4 regions of the Paenibacillus terreus genome follow, and region 4 is predicted to be linked to each of the others. Evidence: a T-box and tRNA genes for the amino acid it is inferred to sense, from the RefSeq annotation. Region 4 holds a T-box; the other regions hold tRNA genes.

Region 1 (3,128 bases), on a different contig from region 4:
CGACCGTAACGGCCCAATACGCCCAAAACGATCTTTGGCTTACGGGAGTTTTGGCCGCTTTGACAGGGATAATTACGGTATTTACTGTGACCCGCCTGCATGAGCTTTTTCCGGGGCAGACTGTCGTCCAGTATAGCGAACAGATCGTTGGCAAAATCCCCGCAAAAATGATCGGTCTCGTCTTTATTACCACCAATCTGCATGCTACAGGTGGGATTACCCGGCAATATGCAGAATTTGTCACGGGAAATTATTTATATAAAACACCTATGTTTATCATTATGGCATCCATGATTTTGCTGTGCGCTTTCGCCGTACGCGGCGGGGTCGAGACGATGACCAGGAGCACTGTCATTTTTTTGCCGATTTTTCTTTCCCCTGTCTTGTTTCTGGTGCTTCTGATTCCCGATCTGGATTTCAAAGCCATACTGCCGGTCCTGAGTCACGGGGTAACTCCGGTCATCAAAGGATCTTTCGCGATGATGGGCTGGTGCAGCGAATTGTTCCTGATGACTTTTTTCCTGCCCACTCTGACAGACCCGGAGAAGGGGAGAAAATGGGGTTATATTTCTCTGATCAGTATCGTGTTGTTTCTGACGTATTCCAACATAATGGCATTATTGTTACTAGGGCCGGCCCTAAGGGATAAAGTGTACCCTCTTCTGATCGCATTTCGGTATGTGAACGTTGGCACTTTCCTTGAAAACTTGGAAGCATTGCTGCTGGCGATGTGGGTCGTCGGAGCTTTTCTGCAAGTCAGCATATTTCTTTACGCTGCCACGATCTCAGTGGCACAATGTTTTCGGCTTGCGGACTACCGTTCGATTGTATTCCCGCTTGGCCTGTTCAGTCTGCTCATAAGCATTTGGGATATCCCCAATTTTCCGGTCTTCGCGTTTATGGTAAGAATGGCCGTCCCGTTTCATATTTTATCTACGAATCTGTTCATACCATTGCTATTGCTGGCAGTTGCTGTCTTGCGAAAGCAAGGTATAAGCGGGAAAGGAGGCTGATCAAAACGCTGAGTGCTTATTTTAAGTAAACGAGTCAAATTGAGAAATTCGATGGCTATATCTAAGATAATTTCTATTTTTGTTGACTGCATATTGGAGTATATGATACAATCTATCTTGTCGCTGCGAAAAATATTTCAAAGCTGACAAGTTCATTTGCGGTCGTGGCGGAATTGGCAGACGCGCACGGTTCAGGTCCGTGTGGGCTAACCCCCCGTGGAGGTTCGAGTCCTCTCGACCGCACCAACTTAACAATTAACGAGCTCTTGAGTTTCCTCTTGTGGAGATTCAGGAGCTTTTTGCATACTCGGAAAATTTGCAAGGTATGGCTCATCACATGAGCTGAAGAAAGCTTTGAGCTGTATTCCAGATGAACATAGATTTGCTTTTCTCTCAATCTAAAGTGGGGCATAACGTAGAACGGTGGGGTATGTGACTTCTGTCATGTGCTGTTTCTGGAACTATATGGATTACATCGGGATAAAAGGCTCAATTCGATTGACAAAATATCCCTGTTGTCTTATGATGATATTGGAAATGAAAGCGCATACTTAGTATATTTTACATTAGCTGTACTTATTTTTTCCCTCGCAGCTCTATCAACCGCTAAGGAGAGTGATGCTATCGGTAGATATCTCCGGAGATCGGGCGCATTCACCCGTCAGAGATGCTTGGAGTCATGATGGAATATGAAAAAAGAAGGGAGCAGTGAAATGAGATGAAAAGGAAGTTTTTTCCTAAAATGAGGACCTTCCTCGCGGCCTGTCTGATTGCGGCATTAGCCGTTCCGTTGTCTTCGCCGGCCGGGACAGGGGAGGCGGCCCCCGCTCATGTGGACAATCCGTTTATCGGCGCTACGGCGTATCTGAATCCGGATTACGCAAAATCCGTCGATATGTCGATTGCTAGCGCAGGAGACGATGAGCTGGCGGCCAAGATGGAGACCGTCAAGTCGTATCCGACAGCGGTTTGGCTGGACCGGATTGCGGCGATTCATGGCGGCGAAGCCGCCGGCGGGCGCCTCAGTCTGGAAGAGCATTTGGACAATGCGCTGGCGCAACAGCAGGGCAACACGCCGATCACGGCCAGCTTCGTTATCTACAATTTGCCTGGTCGCGACTGTCATGCCTTGGCTTCGAACGGCGAACTGCCACTCACGCAGGCAGCGCTGCAAAGATACAAAACGGAATATATCGATGTGATCGCAAATCTTTTCGCCAACCCGAAATACGAAGATATCCGCATTATTGCGGTGATCGAACCGGACTCGCTGCCGAACCTGGTGACGAACCTGAACACCCCGGCCTGTGCGGCAGCGAACTCAACTAATATCTACCGGGATGCGGTCCGCTATACGCTGGATCAACTGGCTGATATCCCGAACGTCTACAAATATTTGGACATTGGCCACTCCGGTTGGCTAGGATGGGATTCCAACCTCCAGCCGGCGGTCGATCTGTATACTTCTGTAGTTCAAGGAACGGAGGCGGGGTTGGACAGCGTTGACGGCTTCATTACCAATACGGCCAATACGACGCCGCTCGTTGAACCGAATTTGCCGGATTCGAATCTGACGATCAACGGCCAGCCGATCCGTTCGGCGAAGTTCTATGAATGGAACCCGTATTTCGATGAGGCCGACTTTACGGCGGCGCTCTACTCCGGGTTTGTGGCCAAAGGCTGGCCGTCCGACATCGGCTTCCTGATCGACACTTCGCGCAACGGATGGGGCGGGCCCGACCGGCCGACCGGCGCATCCGGCTCGGATATCAATACCTATGTGAACTCCGGCCGTATCGATAAGCGCCTGCATCGCGGCAACTGGTGCAACGCTGCGGGCGCGGGGATGGGGGTGCGGCCTGAGGCGGATCCGCAGGGTTATCCGCATATCGATGCGTTCGTCTGGGTGAAGCCGCCCGGAGAATCGGACGGCTCAAGCACGCAAATTCCGAATAACGAAGGCAAAGGCTTCGACCGGATGTGCGATCCGACCTACACAACGTCCAATGGCACGTTGACCGGGGCTTTACCGAACGCCCCAATTTCAGGTCACTGGTTCCACGACCAGTTTGTCGAGCTCGTGAAGAACGCCTATCCGGCCATTCCGCTAACCGA
Region 2 (3,128 bases), on a different contig from region 4:
TTCACCACCTTGGCAACCCCGCTGTTGCTGGACGTCCATTCAGCCTCTGCGGTAACATCCGTCTTGTTAGCCGAATTGTCGACGGCCGCTATTTTCAGCTGAACCGCCTCTCCCCCTGCAATCCATTCATCCGGCACCTGACTGCTCCACTCCAATGCCGCCGTATCCGTTCCCGCCGCGCGGACAACCCCCGCCGGATAGACGGTCAGAAACAGCAGCAGTGCAGCGAGTAAATAGGCACATCGCCTGCCTGCAGCTTCCATGCACTTCTCTCCTTTTCATCTTTCACTGATTTAGGATAAAAATCCCAATACTTATTATCGGAAGGAAGCATGCTTTTTTGAAGACTTTTATTAAAATTAGGGTTAAATTACCATTAAAATTTCATAATTGAGCATATTTTCAACAACCGCGTAAAGAGCGGACTACGAATGTATAGTCTTTCTTGCTTAATTTTCGTCCGTCAGTCATTATGACAAAATCCCGGTCATGGCTCCGGACGCTCGAATTATAAGCAATGAGCCGTTCTCCCTGCCAGACAGTGACGGCGGATTGAAAATATACGGCATTGTCAAACTGCAGCATGTCTGTCATGATGTAGCCTACGGAATGCAGCTTCGCACGGGAACGGTTCCTGCTGTCTGTATGTAAGGGCTGTATGATGCTGATCCTCTCGAAAGGAATCGACTGCATTCCGGGGCCAAGGATCAGACTTTTGTCCGTATAATTCATTCGTTCCACGGTTCCCCGCACCTGCATCATTCCATCATTCTCATAATGCACAATGACCTGACGTCCAATCCATTGTCGCATGCCGTCACCTCCGGATGTCAGCGATTCGGTATGGCCCAATCAATCGGCTGCATACCGTGTTCTGTCAAAAACGCATTCGTGCGTGAAAAAGGTCTGCTTCCAAAAAAGCCTCTGTGTGCGGCAAAAGGGCTGGGATGGCTCGATTCGATCACCAGATGCTTACTCTTGTCAATAAATGCGCCTTTCTTCTGCGCATGGCTTCCCCACAGGATAAAAACAGCAGGCTGAGACCGTTGGTTAAGCGCCTCGATGACCGCATCCGTAAACCGCTCCCACCCGATCCCCTGATGGGATTGCGGCTGGCCGCGCCGTACTGTCAGCACGTTGTTCAGCATCAGCACCCCTTCTTCCGCCCAATGCACCAAATAACCATGATTGGGAACCGACACTCCGAGATCACTGTGCAGCTCTTTATAAATATTTTGCAAAGACGGAGGCACTCTTACCCCCGGTCTGACGGAAAAACTTAATCCGTGGGCTTGTCCGGGCCCGTGATACGGGTCCTGCCCGAGAATGACGGCTTTCGTTCCGCTGTACGATGTCAGCTTGAGCGCCGAGAACAGATCCTCCTTGGGCGGATAGACCTCGTACTGTTTATATTCCCTCGCGAGCTTGTATCTTAAATCATTAAAATAAGGCTTCTCCACTTCCTCTTTGAGCGTTTCATCCCAGTCGTTTCCAAACACCCGTTTCCCCTCCCTGTTGAAAAAAATTCCCAATTTCTCCAAAGATGAAAATAGGCCGACTCCTTAATCCGGAGCCAGCCTATTTCTGTTAATTACTGTGTTAATGCCGAGGACCGGGCTCGAACCGGTACGGTAGTCACCTACCGCAGGATTTTAAGTCCTGTGCGTCTGCCAATTCCGCCACCCCGGCTTATCAACCGCTTTTTTCAGCGTTTCACGATCAGCAACATCCGAGGAACAATGCATTCGTTAGATGGATATTTACCTCGTGTGATCATAGACCTGTTCGTGAGGGTCACTAGGATATATTACGCTTTTTTTAGTGATTTGTAAAGAGTTATTTTGAAAAATTTTAATCAAGAGTAATATGGTGCGACAAATAACCCTAGAGAATGGGGAAAGAAGCAATTTCGTTTCGCATACGTCAACCTGGGCAGCTTATGAGCTGTCCTGTTTTTTTCAAAATTTATCTGTTTATCTGGATGGAGCCCTTAAAGTATGCGTACACTAAAAACGTCTTTCAAACTATACCGCAAGGGGTGTTACGAATGCGTGAAGGGTTGGTACCTGCCGTGCTTGGAACTGTCGTTACAGCTTCAGGAGCAGCTTTGCTGGGAAGCAGATACAAACTGGCCGCCAGCGGCATCCTGGGATTCGGACTCGCTCATCTGGTGCTTGGCACCATCGATTTGTTCGAACATCGGTAATCGTTTGAAAACACCCGGAGGATGAACCCATCCTCCGGTATTATTTCATTTTTTCAACTGTTGGTTCAAGAAGAAGAGGCAGGTTTACTCTTACATAATAAAACTTTTTTAAGATGAGGTGAATTTAAAATGACTGCAAACGAACCAAAAGGAGCATCCCAATCCAAATATGATCTGGAGAAGACAGAGCCTGGCTTTGATCGTCTGCCGGACATGGATCCGCACAGGCCCGCGGCCACCGATATGATTGATGAAGCGGTAGGCAAAGGAATGGACAAGCTCAGAGACGATTTTACCGGCAAAAACAACACCAAAGATGTTGAGGCTCAGCAGCGCTGATTCGTAAGTTATGTTACAGACGTACCTTCAGAGAAAACAGTGCTCGTTAACGCGTGTGGAGGTAGTTTTTCTTTCGATGAGATTTTTCTTGTGATTGAGAATTTTTTTCTTCACTTAACGAAGAAACTTATACTCCAAAAAAGCCGCTCAGCATTACAGCTTAGCGGCTTTCACCCTGATGGATACTCCGTATTATGTATAAAACAGCCTGACAGACTATTTGAATATCACCATAATCCAGCCGATAATCGAAATCCAGAGTATAATGCTAATGAGTGTTCCCCAAAGAATGCCGGTCGCAAATCTGCCCTCTCCTTGAGGGCGTGCCTCCTTCAGCCTTGCCAACAGCTTCAGTTCATTCCAGTTCATCAGAACCCCCTCCTTATGATCTATGTCGACATTTAAGGGGTAATTATGTAGAGCTTAAGTCACATTTTTAAAAATTATATTGCCAAATCAGATACCTCCGCAAATAAGGGGGACATGTACACCGGCCCAAAAACACGCTTAAGAATTTTTTTATTTCCAAAAAAAATTGCTTGACGGAACAATAGATAATATTGTATATTAATTAATGCCGCTG
Region 3 (3,128 bases), on a different contig from region 4:
GCTACCTATGGTGTAAATCATGGTGAAACATGCTATAATAAATCATCTGAATTCATTATATACTTATTTACGTCATTTTACAATCTATAAACACTTACGTACGTCGTCTTTTTTTGAAGTTTTTTAGGAAGGCGGGTGCATATGCAGTCCATTTATGAGCGCATTGAGATGCTGATCCAGCGGAAGGGAATGACGAAAAAGGCTTTTTGCAAGCAGCTAGCTATCAGCACGGGGAATCTGGGAGACTGGAAAAGGGGGAAGTCCAAACCAGGAACCAGCAAATTGATTGAAATTGCCGCTTTTTTTGATGTCAGTCTTGATTGGCTCATCTTGGGGAAAGGCACTCCGGGAGAGGCTTCGGAATCCTTCCCGGCATATATCTACAGCAAAAGCAAGGAACTGTCAAAGGACGAGCAGTGGTTTATTAAGGAATACATTGAGTTTGTATCATACCGGCATCATAAGGACGATCCTGAATCCTGAATTTGTTCAAGTGCGTGTTCAAAAAGTCAGGTTTTCAGCACCGAAGCTTATGCTTCCGGAGTGCGTTTTTTCAAAACGCTTGAGTTGGATGAAGCTAGGGACTGAGGAGCGGAGCGTACTTGGGGTACGTGAGCCCCGGAAGTCCCGGCTGAATTCAAGATTCGATGTCGAGTCCGCTTCCTGATTTACTTCGTGATCAAAAGATGACTTTTTGAACTACCTCTACAAGGCGCGAAAAAACACTCCATCGCAGGGGAAAACAGCGAGAGGAGTGTTTTTTGCATGAGGGGTATATATAAATTTGGGGATCACGGATGTGTGAGCAGCATATCCTTCATGATTCTTTGGAGTACCTGGTTTTTGGAGGTATCCGTTTCGTTCAGCTGTTTGGCGGCTTCTTCAACACAGGCGTTAACGGCTGCGTTTAAGTAACCGCTGACCGCCTGCTCCATTTCCACGCCTAATTGGAAATTGATCCAGGCATGCATGGTAGGCAGTGTGCCTACAGCATTGTACCGCTGCAGTATTTTCTCCAGATACTTGAAGTCGATCCATGGATACAGCGCTTTGCCAAGCTTGAGCAGGCGCTGGCCTGATATGCGGGCACTGCTCAACTGGTCGGGGCATGTGCGCTGAGCATGCAGCATTTTATCGATCAGCGCAATCCGCCAACCGTCATATTGTCTGGAGGCTGCATAAATGCCCTTTATAGCCATTCCGTCCGTGCTGACCAGTTGGCTGTGCATGTAACACTTCATATATGCTTCGACATCTTCCAGTGCTGCTATGCTTCCTTCGGCGATATGCTGTTTTAATTCGGAAACAAAAGGGAAGCTGCCGACGGGTAAACTTGGATCCAGTATATACGCATAATGGAGCAATCGACTGCTCTTGCTCATTATGGTCCGCCTCCTTAAACATAACTCATTACAAATATGTTATGTTAATTAACATTTAATGATTTTTCGGGATTCTTAATGTTATTTATGTAATACATTTTTACATTTGTTGCAGTGTAATGTCAATTGATTTGTGGGAATTTCATCTAATTAAAATTATTTATGTAATATAAAATAACACGAAAATAATAATTTTGTTTTTTGTTGATTTTCCCTTTACAATTGAAGGTATAGGGAGTATAATATATCTGTTGCCTTAAATGAGCGGTAGTGGTGGAATGGCAGACACGCTATCTTGAGGGGGTAGTGGGCGTATGCCCGTGGAGGTTCGAGTCCTCTCTACCGCATTTATGAAGAAAAGTCCTGTATAATTACAGGGCTTTTTTGGTTTTGTCGGGCATTATGGTACTTGTTTTCGAGTTTCAATTTCCATACAAGGTTTAAGGATAGAAGGAGAGGTTAAAAATAATAGTGGAAAAGGAGAGATGATGAATGGAAGCTTTATACACGGCCACGGCTACTGTACATGGGGGCAGAACCGGATCGGTCGCTTCTTCCGACGGAGTGCTGAAGCATAATTTGAGTATGCCCAAAGAGCTCGGCGGCTCAGGAGGTAGCGGCACCAATCCTGAACAGTTATTTGCGGCAGGCTACGGCGCTTGCTACGAAAGTGCGCTCGCCAATGTTGCCCGTAAAGCGGGAGTCAAGCTGCAGGATGTTGAAGTGACAAGCCATGTCTCCATCGGGAAGGATGTGCAGGACGACGGCTTTAAGCTTGCGGTGCGGCTGGATGTGAACATGCCGGGAATCGACCGTTCGCAGGCCGAGGATCTGGCCAAGCAGGCACATGAATTTTGCCCTTATTCCAAAGCTACACGCGGCAATATCGATGTGCAGTTAAATGTAATTTCTTGATGAATATAATCGTCTGGAAGCAACAAGTATGTACTGGGAATGGCATCGTTCCCATACTGGCTGCCGGTCTCTCCGGCGGCTTTTCATTTAATATACATAATTTAACAAGTAGTGGCTGATCGGTGTGTACCAATGTAGTCCATTTGACATGAAACTGAAAATTCTTTAATATACTTAGGTGATTCAGAACCGAAATTCGGCTGGATTCGACAAGGTATGAACAAATTTGAAAATACAGGTGATGTTATGTCTTCTTACAGACCGAATATTGTGAACTTTAAAAAAGCCAGCAGCAATGAAAAAGATGGATTATACGAATTTACGATGTATTTGGCTGACGGCACGGAGTGCCGTGTATTCTATCAACGGTATCCGGAATGGACAATGACGAGCATCAGCCGCCTGCAAAAAACTCCTTGCCCTGTGTGCCGTAAGGATTATATTTGCAAGTGTATTGAACAGTATACTAGTGACCTGGAGCAGCAGCTGCAGGGAAATAATTGGCTGGAGAAGGCAGCGGCCGAGTAAGCGGGGGCCTGCACTCGGAGCGACATAGATAAGCGGCGGATTCGTAATATTCCGGCGCTTTTTTGTGTGCATAACGGAACAAAGAGGCCTGAATGAGGGTATCTATGTTGGAGGAGGTGTTTCTGTTGACGGAAAAAGAAGCAGTTGTCGCTATGCTGAATGAAAAGCACAAGGGACATCCCATTGTCCTGGTGGATGGTGTATGCCACTTTTGTCAGGGAGCCGTCAAATTCATCCTCAAGCATGACCCGAAGGGCAGGCATCATTTTGGCTCACTTCAGTCCGAGGAAGGAAAGAGGCTGC
Region 4 (3,128 bases):
CCAGCTCGCCCACAGTCCGGTCGTAGGTGCCGGAGCGGTTGACCAGCCTGTGCTGGATCGGAAAGCCGAAGCCGTCCACACGTGTCGTGTTGCCATGATAACCCGCATCATCTACCGTGAACTCAATGAAATCGAAGTAAATGTCCCGATTTGGATCGGTCGGATTATTAATATCCGGGCCCGCAAACCCGTCGTCATAGGTTTTAATGTAGCACGGAGAGCCGGCACAGATGAACATGCGGCCTGACGTAATTTTCGGCAAATTTACATAAGAGCTGGAGAGGGGATGATAAATATTCGCATAATTATTTCCGTTTTTGCTCAGATGGCCCGGGGCGTCATTTAATGCTGTGGAAATCGGCTGCAGCTGGCCTGAGGCATCCAGATAGCTCCAGCGCCCGTTTTCCGGGTTGATGCCAAGCACGCCCCAATAGATCTGCTGATCACTGTATGTGCCATTGGTTCCGTTCAGCAAACGGAAGGTTAACTCCCCATTGCCGGTCGGGCCGGGGATGGATGATGCTGCAATGTCATAAATGGATGTGCCGCCGGAGGGATTGCCCGGTTCCGTGGTTCCGCCCGAGGGGACCGTATAGGTGAAGGATGGGGTATCGTATGCCGGAGTTCCGTTGTTATAGGTGAAAAAATAAGTAATTACACTGCCTGCGGCTACATTGTTAATTGACTGGACATACCTGGTGGTGCTGCTGTCATAGCTCATTCTTAAATTTTGCTGCACGCCTGAATTGACCTTGTAATGAACATCCACCCATGTTGTGTTTACGTTGGAATCGAACCAGATGGTTGCCGTCGTACCCGAAACTGACACTCCCTGGGTGTAATCGGCAGCATAGGCGCGATCGCCTGGTGAATAAGAAATAAAGCTAAGCAACAGCACGGCAGCAGTGAAAGCGATGCAGCTCCAAAATTTACGCATTGGCCAATCCTCCTCATACTCTGATTTTCAAAGCTTGAGTCTGCACTGGTTGCAACATCCTATTGCCGACATTCCTGTTTGTCAATCCGCTGCTGTAGCATGATTATTTCAAAAAATGGAAACGTTTTCAACATAAAAATGCACCGTTCTTCAAAAATAAACCTCTAAGCCTATGCCATTAGTCTCTGTCCGTAGAATATTGCCTGATTAACCGGGATATAATGGCCAGGGAGAGCCGACATTGACATATTGAGCTGTTTTTCATATAATAGTGGCAATATTTGCGTTAAAAAAATCACTGATGAGGAACAGTAATTTTGTCTTGGTCATTTTAGAGAGCCGGCGGTTGGTGCAAGCCGGTTGACGAGCGGAATGAACTCGCCTCGGAGATATGCGGTCAACGCGGGACAGGAGGCTGCAGCCTCTCCGTACATAAGCAAGTAAGCCGCATCGGATCACCCCCGTTACAGGGTGCTTAAGGGAGTAGCGGTGAAGAACACCAGCTACTAACTAGGGTGGTACCACGGGAAACAACCTCTCGTCCCTAGCGCAGACACGCTACGGGATGCTGAGGTTTTTTTGTTGCAGACCGTATGAGGAGGAAATCAATATGAGTGAAACAACACAGCCGAAGCATGGCTATCAGCCGCAAAGCATTGAACCGAAATGGCAGAAGCATTGGGAAGAGAATAAAACGTTCCGCACCGGAGAAGATCCGGACAAACCGAAATTTTTCGCCATGGATATGTTCCCTTATCCGTCCGGAGCAGGACTGCATGTCGGTCATCCGGAGGGTTACACGGCTACGGACATCGTCTCCCGTTTTAAAAGAATGAGAGGTTACAATGTCCTGCATCCGATGGGCTGGGATGCCTTCGGCCTGCCGGCCGAGCAGCATGCGCTTGATACAGGCGAGCATCCGCGCGATATTACGTTCAAGAATATCGACAATTTCCGCCGCCAGATCAAATCGCTTGGCTTCTCGTATGACTGGGACCGCGAATTCAGCACCACAGATCCTGATTATTACAAATGGACGCAGTGGATTTTCATTCAGCTTTACAAGCGCGGCCTTGCTTACGTGGCTGAGGTGCCTGTGAACTGGTGTCCGGCGCTGGGCACGGTGCTGGCGAATGAAGAGGTTATCGATGGCAAGAGCGAGCGGGGCGGTCATCCGGTCATCCGCAAGCCGATGCGTCAATGGATGCTGAAAATTACCGAGTATGCCGAGCGTCTGCTGGAGGACCTGGAGGAGCTGGACTGGTCGGAAAGCATCAAGGATATGCAGCGCAACTGGATCGGAAAATCCACCGGCGCTGAAGTGCATTTTCAAATTGAAGGCCATAATCAGAGCCTGACGGTGTTTACGACCCGTCCCGATACGCTTTTTGGCGCTAGTTACTGTGTCCTGGCTCCGGAACAGGAGCTGGTGGATGTCATCACGACGGCCGAGCAGAAGGAAGCTGTGAAGCAGTATCAGGAGCAGGCGGCACGCAAGAGCGATCTTGAGCGTACGGACCTGGCCAAGGACAAAACAGGGGTATTTACGGGGGCTTACGCCATTAATCCGGTTAACGGAGCCAAGCTGCCGATCTGGATTGCCGATTATGTGCTGGCAGGGTATGGTACAGGGGCTATCATGGCTGTGCCTGGACATGATACCCGTGACTGGGAGTTCGCGAAGCAATTCGGCCTGAACATTATTGAAGTGGTAGCAGGCGGGGATGTAACGAAGGAAGCTTATACTGAAGACGGTGCGCACGTGAACTCCGGCTTCCTCGACGGACTTCACAACGATGAAGCGATCGCCAAAATGATCGCCTGGTTGGAGGAGCAGGGAAAAGGTCAAGGAAAGGTGACCTACCGCCTGCGGGATTGGTTGTTCAGCCGCCAGCGTTACTGGGGTGAGCCGATTCCGATTCTGCATCTGGAGGACGGTACGATGAAGACTGTTCCAGAGGATCAGCTTCCGCTTGTCCTGCCGGATGTCGATCATATCAAGCCGTCGGGTACGGGAGAATCCCCGCTGGCCAATGTGAAGGAATGGGTGGAAACGATTGATCCGGAGACCGGCATGAAAGCGCGCCGTGAAACGAATACCATGCCGCAGTGGGCCGGAAGCTGCTGGTACTACCTGCGCTTCATTGATCCGCACAATGACAAGGAACTGGTGTCCAAAGACAAGCAGCGC

The links. The T-box of region 4 lies ahead of leuS (leucine--tRNA ligase). A T-box ahead of a tRNA ligase gene usually reads a tRNA of that ligase, here a tRNA-Leu.
Region 1: it has a tRNA-Leu gene. The T-box ahead of leuS (leucine--tRNA ligase) is inferred to sense a tRNA for this amino acid. The anticodon was not compared.
Region 2: it has a tRNA-Leu gene. The T-box ahead of leuS (leucine--tRNA ligase) is inferred to sense a tRNA for this amino acid. The anticodon was not compared.
Region 3: it has a tRNA-Leu gene. The T-box ahead of leuS (leucine--tRNA ligase) is inferred to sense a tRNA for this amino acid. The anticodon was not compared.

The regions. Positions count from the first base shown of each region.
Region 1 covers NZ_JBHIRX010000001.1:143,979-147,106, forward strand. The annotation lists gene ACE5KN_RS00690 (GerAB/ArcD/ProY family transporter) at 1-1,013, shown strand, start outside; tRNA gene ACE5KN_RS00695 (tRNA-Leu) at 1,172-1,259, shown strand; gene ACE5KN_RS00700 (glycoside hydrolase family 6 protein) at 1,732-3,128, shown strand, end outside.
Region 2 covers NZ_JBHIRX010000014.1:42,554-45,681, reverse strand. The annotation lists gene ACE5KN_RS21800 (Ig-like domain-containing protein) at 1-263, opposite strand, end outside; gene ACE5KN_RS21795 (hypothetical protein) at 403-813, opposite strand; gene ACE5KN_RS21790 (uracil-DNA glycosylase) at 831-1,499, opposite strand; tRNA gene ACE5KN_RS21785 (tRNA-Leu) at 1,604-1,689, opposite strand; gene ACE5KN_RS21780 (asparagine synthase) at 2,048-2,206, shown strand; gene ACE5KN_RS21775 (hypothetical protein) at 2,336-2,545, shown strand; gene ACE5KN_RS21770 (hypothetical protein) at 2,762-2,914, opposite strand.
Region 3 covers NZ_JBHIRX010000002.1:340,358-343,485, forward strand. The annotation lists gene ACE5KN_RS05790 (helix-turn-helix domain-containing protein) at 142-483, shown strand; gene ACE5KN_RS05795 (urease accessory protein UreF) at 792-1,382, opposite strand; tRNA gene ACE5KN_RS05800 (tRNA-Leu) at 1,647-1,729, shown strand; gene ACE5KN_RS05805 (organic hydroperoxide resistance protein) at 1,875-2,297, shown strand; gene ACE5KN_RS05810 (hypothetical protein) at 2,514-2,825, shown strand; gene ACE5KN_RS05815 (thiol-disulfide oxidoreductase DCC family protein) at 2,978-3,128, shown strand, end outside.
Region 4 covers NZ_JBHIRX010000012.1:66,354-69,481, forward strand. The annotation lists gene ACE5KN_RS20260 (glycoside hydrolase family 64 protein) at 1-937, opposite strand, end outside; T-box leader at 1,227-1,486, shown strand; gene leuS (leucine--tRNA ligase) at 1,548-3,128, shown strand, end outside.